2 linked regions of the Mesorhizobium opportunistum WSM2075 genome follow. The main gene of each other region encodes a partner of the protein of the gene in region 2 in a complex. Links are inferred from orthologs where the notes say so. Each region holds a gene or a part of one and is shown on either strand. Other genes may lie near its edges.

The links. Proteins that work in one complex are often made in the same cells at the same time.
Region 1: the proteins of rimM (region 2) and rpsS are in contact, whole or in part, in a crystal structure (PDB 3A1P), measured with the Thermus thermophilus proteins. The link is inferred for Mesorhizobium opportunistum WSM2075 from one-to-one orthologs. Residues at the interface, in WP_008632437.1 of Thermus thermophilus: Val4, Glu5, Ile6, Gly7, Arg8, Arg22, Gly23, Glu24, Val26, Leu84, Glu85, Glu86, Gly87, Arg88, Tyr89, Tyr90, Tyr91, Phe92, Leu94, Asp111, Ile112, Leu113, Asp114, Ala115, Gly116, Ala117, Gln118, Asp119, Val120, Ile122; in WP_011173711.1 of Thermus thermophilus: Lys28, Arg29, Leu30, Lys32, Thr48, Gln56, His57, Val58, Pro59, Val60, Tyr61, Thr63, Met66, Glu73, Phe74, Pro76, Thr77, Arg78, Arg81, His83, Gly84, Lys85, Glu86, Ala87, Lys88, Ala89, Thr90, Lys91, Lys92, Lys93.

Annotation. Positions count from the first base shown.
Region 1 is NC_015675.1:4,740,627-4,744,067, forward strand. What follows is about bases 1-2,713. They hold rpsS (30S ribosomal protein S19), read right to left. Parts: upstream 1,640-2,713; coding sequence 1,361-1,639; downstream 1-1,360. Other genes in these bases: rplP (50S ribosomal protein L16), read right to left, coding at 1-216; rpsC (30S ribosomal protein S3), read right to left, coding at 244-969; rplV (50S ribosomal protein L22), read right to left, coding at 969-1,358; rplB (50S ribosomal protein L2), read right to left, coding at 1,656-2,489; MESOP_RS22845 (50S ribosomal protein L23), read right to left, coding at 2,513-2,713. Also shown: more of MESOP_RS22845, read right to left, coding at 2,714-2,806; rplD (50S ribosomal protein L4), read right to left, coding at 2,803-3,423; rplC (50S ribosomal protein L3), read right to left, coding at 3,423-3,441. UniProt on the Escherichia coli protein: In the E.coli 70S ribosome in the initiation state it has been modeled to contact the 23S rRNA of the 50S subunit forming part of bridge B1a; this bridge is broken in the model with bound EF-G.
Region 2 is NC_015675.1:1,086,742-1,089,442, forward strand. It holds rimM (ribosome maturation factor RimM), read left to right. Parts: upstream 1-901; coding sequence 902-1,501; downstream 1,502-2,701. Other genes in the region: MESOP_RS05140 (tyrosine recombinase XerC), read right to left, coding at 1-666; trmD (tRNA (guanosine(37)-N1)-methyltransferase TrmD), read left to right, coding at 1,498-2,196; MESOP_RS05155 (sulfite exporter TauE/SafE family protein), read right to left, coding at 2,178-2,701. UniProt on the Escherichia coli protein: One of at least 4 proteins (Era, RbfA, RimM and RsgA/YjeQ) that assist in the late assembly stage of the 30S ribosomal subunit.

The DNA.
Region 1 (3,441 bases), 3.7 Mb from region 2 along the record:
CACGTCCGGGAAAATACGGATCCAGACGCGGCCAGCGCGCTTCATTTCGCGAGTGATCGCACGGCGGGCCGCCTCGATCTCACGCGCGGTGACGCGGTTCGGCTCAAGCGCCTTCAGCCCGAAACCACCGAAATCCAGGTTGGTGCCGCCCTTTGCGGTACCATGGATACGGCCCTTGAACTGCTTGCGGAACTTTGTGCGCTTTGGCTGCAGCATCGTTCTAACTCCAAATTCCTAAATGTCTCAGGCGTTTTCGCGACGACGACCGCGTTCGCGATCACCACCACCGCCATGCGCAGCATCACCCTCGGTCGCGCGACGCTCCGAAGCCATCGGATCGTGCTCGAGGATCTCGCCCTTGAATACCCAGACCTTGACGCCGCAGATACCGTACGCCGTGTTCGCCTCGGCCGTGCCGTAGTCGACATCGGCGCGCAGCGTATGCAGCGGCACGCGGCCTTCGCGGTACCATTCCATGCGCGCTATCTCGGCGCCGCCGAGACGGCCGGCGCAGTTGATGCGGATGCCTTCGGCACCGAGGCGCATCGCCGACTGCACGGCGCGCTTCATGGCGCGGCGGAACGCAATACGACGCTCGAGCTGCTGGGCGATCGATTGGGCGACCAGGGTCGCATCGATTTCCGGCTTGCGCACTTCGACGATGTTGAGGTGCGTCTCGGACTTCGTCATCTCCATCAGCTTCTTGCGAAGCTTCTCGATGTCGGCGCCCTTCTTGCCGATGATCAGACCCGGGCGCGCGGCATGGATGGTGACGCGGCACTTCTTGTGCGGGCGCTCGATCACGACCTTGGAGATCGCGGCCTGCTTGAGTTCCTTCTCAAGATACTTGCGGATCTTGATGTCCTCATGCAGCAGCTTGCCGTACTCGCCGGTGTTCGCGAACCAGCGCGAATCCCAGGTGCGGTTAATGCCGAGGCGAAGACCGATCGGATTGACTTTCTGGCCCATTATGCGGCCTCCCCTTTTTCTTCGACTTCACGAACGACGATCGTGAGGTGCGAGAACGGCTTCTCGATACGGCTGGCGCGACCACGGCCACGAGCGTGGAACCGCTTCATGACGATCGACTTGCCGACATAGGCTTCCGCCACGATCAGCGCATCGACGTCCAGGTCGTGGTTGTTTTCCGCGTTGGCAATCGCCGATTCCAGCGTCTTCTTGACCGTACCGGAAATCCGCTTGGCCGAGAATTCGAGATCGGAAAGCGCTGTCGCGACCTTCTTGCCGCGGATTAGCGCGGCAACCAGGTTCAGCTTCTGCGGGCTGATACGGATCGTGCGCAACACGGCGCGCGCTTCGTTGTCAGCAAGCCTGCGCGGAGCTTTGGCCTTGCCCATGATTATTTCCTCTTCGCCTTCTTATCCGCGCCGTGACCGTAATAGGTCCGGGTCGGAGCGAATTCACCGAACTTATGACCGACCATGTCCTCGTTCACCGAAACGGGAACATGCTTCTGGCCGTTGTAGACACCGAAGGTGAAGCCGACGAACTGCGGCAGGATGGTGGAGCGACGGCTCCACATCTTGATCACCTCATTGCGACCACCTTCACGAACCTTGTCCACCTTCTTGAGAAGGTAGCCGTCGATGAAGGGGCCTTTCCAAATAGAACGAGTCACTTGGCGTTACCTCTTCTTAGCTCTTGCGCTGATGGCGCGAGCGCAGGATGAACTTGTCGGTCGCCTTGTTGGACCGCGTCTTCTTGCCCTTGGTAGGCTTGCCCCACGGGCTGACCGGATGACGGCCACCGGAGGTGCGGCCTTCACCACCGCCATGCGGGTGGTCGACCGGGTTCATGGTCACGCCGCGATTGTGCGGACGCTTGCCGCGCCAAACCGTGCGGCCGGCCTTGCCGTCGTTGATGTTGCCGTGGTCCGGGTTGGACACGGCACCGACGGTGGCCATGCAGGAGCCGTGGACGACACGCTGCTCGCCCGAATTGAGGCGCAGGATCGCCATGCCCTGGTCGCGGCCGACGAGCTGGGCGTAACCGCCAGCCGAACGGGCGACCTGGGCGCCCTTGCCCGGCTTCAGTTCGATGTTGTGGACGATCGTGCCGACCGGCATCGAGGCCAGCGGCATCGCATTGCCCGGCTTCACGTCGACCGCTTCGCCAGCCACGATCTTGTCGCCGGCGGCAAGGCGCTGCGGGGCGATGATGTAGGACAGCTCGCCATCGTCGTACTTGATCAGCGCGATGAAGGCGGTGCGGTTCGGATCGTATTCAATGCGCTCGACCGTGCCGACGACGTCGAACTTGCGGCGCTTGAAGTCGATGATGCGGTACGAACGCTTGTGACCACCGCCGATGAAGCGGGCGGTGATGCGGCCGTGATTGTTGCGGCCGCCCGACTTGGTCAGGCCCTCGGTCAGACCCTTGACAGGCTTGCCCTTGTAGAGGCCCGAGCGGTCGACGATGACCAACTGGCGGGTGCTCGGCGTTACCGGGTTGAATTTTTTCAGTGCCATTGTTGTTGTCCTCGCGGCCTTGCTCAGAGACCCGTCGCGACGTCGATCGACTGGCCGTCGGCCAGCGTCACAATCGCCTTCTTGACGTCGCTCTGGCGGCCGATCGTGCCGCGGAAGCGCTTGATCTTGCCCTTACGGACAAGCGTGTTCACGGCCATCACCTTGACGCCGAACAGCGCTTCGACGGCGGCCTTGATTTCCGGCTTCGACGCCTTCTTGGCGACGTTGAAGACGACCTGGTTCTGCTCGGAAGCCATGGTCGACTTTTCGGTGATCGCCGGGCTGACGATCACGTCGTAGTGACGAAGGTCGGTCATTTAAAGCGCTCCTCGAGAGCCTCGACGGCGGCCTTCGAAAGGACCAGCGTGCCGCGGCGCAGAATGTCGTAGACGTTGATGCCCTGGATGGGCAGCACGTCGATGTTCGGAATGTTGGTCGCGGCCAGCTTGAAGTTCTGGTCAAGCTCGGCGCCACCAATCACCAGGGCGTTGCTCAGGCCCAGCGTCGCGAAATTCGCGATCAGCGCCTTCGTCTTGGCCTCTGTCAGCTTCAGCTCGTCGATGATGATGATCGACGCGCTCTTGGCCTTGGCCGAGAGAGCATGCTTGAGGCCGAGCGCGCGGACCTTTTTCGGCAGGTCGTGCTCGTGGCTGCGGACGACCGGGCCATGGGCCTTGCCACCGCCGCGGAACTGCGGAGCACGTGCCGAGTGGTGACGGGCGCGGCCCGTACCCTTCTGCTTGTACATCTTGGCGCCGGTGCGCGCGATTTCGGCGCGGCCCTTGGCCTTGTGCGTGCCCTGCTGCTTCTTGGCCAGCTGCCAGCGCACGACGCGCTGCAGGATGTCCTCGCGGGGATCAAGGCCGAAAATCTCCTCGGAGAGTTTCACCTTGCCGGCGTCCTTGCCGCCTAGCGTTGTGATCTTGAGATCCATTATTCCGCTCCCTCTGTG
Region 2 (2,701 bases):
CCCCTTCGGGTCGAGATGATGGGGGCAGAGCCGGCGGTATTCGGCAATTGCCCTGAGCGCCACCGGCAGCACCGGCACCAGCCGTGTCTTGCCGCCCTTGCCGGTAACACGCAGCACGGTGTCGGCTTCCGACGCCAGATCGGCGCCGGCGAGGCCAAGCGCTTCCGAAATGCGCAGGCCGGAGCCATAGAGCAGCGTCAGCACGGCGGCGTTGCGGGCGGCGATCCAAGGTTCTTCGGCAAGTTGGCCTTCCACCGACACCACATGTTTGGCATCGCTTGCCGTCAGCGGCTTGGGCAGGGATTTGGGCTGGCGCGGCGCACGCAAGGCTGCCGCCCCGGCGGCATTGGCGAGGCCACGCCGTTCGAGGAACCGCAGCAGCGAGCGGATGCCGGCGAGACCCCGGCCAAGCGTGCGGGCGCCGGCGCCGGCGTTGCGGCGGGCGGCGAGAAAGCCGCGCAGGTCGGCCGGGCGCAGATTGGCAATGTCGGAAATGCCGGGCGATCCGCCGCAATGGCCGGTGAGGAAATGCAGGAACTGGCGGGTGTCGCGCTCATAGGCTTCCACCGTCTCGGGTGACAGCCGACGTTCTCGCGCGAGCATCTTCAGCCAGCCTTCGCGTGCTGCCTGCAGATCGGGTTTTGCCGGGATGAGGAATTCCTGCATGGTGTCGTTCCGGTTCGCTGCCATTTTCGGGCACCCGGGTTAGGAAGCGGTGAAGAGGCCGTCATTGAAATCGCAGCCCTGTGGGGCTAGGAGACAGTCGATCGGTGGCAAATCCAAACCTTGGTGATTGGCTCCTGAACCGCCTTGCGTACTGGTCACCGTAACGGAATGGATCCTCGGGTCTGCGCAGTCGCTTCGCGCCTGCTCCGCCCGTGGATGACGAAAGTAAAGCGCCATGAGCAAGCCGCAAAACCCCGTCCAGATGGCCGTGATCGGCGCCGCCCATGGCATCAAGGGCGAACTCAGGGTGAAGACCTTCACCGGCGAGCCGATGGCGCTGGCCGACTATGGGCCGCTCTATTCCCGGGACGGCCGTGCCTTCCAGATCATCGACATCCGACCCGCCAACACGGTCGTCGTGGTACGTTTCAAGGGTGTCACCGACCGCAATACCGCCGAGGCGCTTGCGGGCACCGAACTGTTCGTCGACCGTTCGATGCTGCCCGACGACGGCGAGGAGGACGAATTCTACCATGCCGACCTGATCGGGCTGGAGGTCCGCGACGATACGGGTGCGGCGCTCGGCAAGGTGGTCGCGGTGCACAATTTCGGCGGCGGCGACATTCTCGATGTGACGCTGGGCGGCCGCAAGGGCGTGCTGATTCCGTTCACGCAGGCCGCCGTGCCGCAGGTGTCGATCGCCGAGGGTTTTGTCCGCATCGACCCGGCTGCGGCCGGGCTTGTCGAGGACGAGGATGGCGAGCCGCCGCGTGAAGAGGATTTCGACCCGAAGGGCCGGCCGCGCGGGCCGCGCGATGCCGGGGGCAACCGGTGACGTTCAAGGCTTCGGTGCTGACGCTCTATCCCGAGATGTTCCCGGGCGCGCTCGGCCTGTCGCTGGCCGGGCGGGCGCTCGAGGCCGGCACCTGGTCGCTGGAAGCAATCCAGATCCGCGACTTCGCCACCGACAGGCATCGCACCGTCGACGACACGCCGGCCGGCGGCGGCGCCGGCATGGTGATGCGCGCCGATGTGCTCGCCAGGGCGATCGACCACGCCTCTCCTGAGGGCGATTTGCGTCCGCGCCTGCTGATGAGCCCACGCGGAAAGCCGTTGACGCAGGCGCGCGTGCGCGAACTCGCCGCCGGGCCGGGAGCCGTCATCCTGTGCGGCCGCTTCGAAGGCGTCGACCAGCGAGTGATCGACGCGCGGGAATTGGAGGAAGTCTCGATCGGCGATTTCATCCTCTCAGGCGGCGAGCCTGCAGCACTTGTGCTGCTCGACGCGGTGGTGCGGCTGTTGCCCGGGGTCATGGGCAATGCGGTGTCGGGCGAAGAAGAGAGTTTTGAAAACGGCCTGCTCGAACACCCGCATTACACGCGGCCGCAGGAATTCGAGGGTCGGGAGATCCCCGAAGTGCTGATTTCGGGCAATCACAAGAAGATCGCCGCTTGGCGGCGGGCGGAGTCCGAGAAACTGACGAAAGAACGCCGGCCGGATCTGTTCGGCGATCAGCCTTTGCTGAAATAGTAGAAGGCTAGGAACAGGCCGACCGCGATGACGAAGCCGCGCACCACGTTCTGCGGCACGCGCTTGGCGATCCACACGCCGGCATAGCCGCCGAGCGCCCCGCCGGGGATCATGACGATCGCCTGCGGCCAGGCGACGACGCCGCCCGAGACGAAGACGACGATGGCGACCGCCGCGATGACCACGGCCAGCATGTTCTTCAGCGCGTTCAGCCGGTGGTAGTCGCCGGCCTGAGTCAGGCCGAGCGTCGCCAGCATCATCACGCCCATGCCGGCGCCGAAGAAGCCGCCATAAATGGCGGTGGCGAACTGCGCCAGCGAACCGGCAAGTGAGCCGACGGCCGCCTCATGCCCTGGTTTCGGTGCCGGCTTCAGCCAAGGCCCGGCGGCGAAAAGCGCCGTCGCCGCCAGCAGCAGCCACGGCACCATGGCGCGGAAGGACGGGTTGGACAGCGCCAGAAGGATGAAGGCGCCGGCCAATGCGCCGGCAGCCGAGATCAGGCACA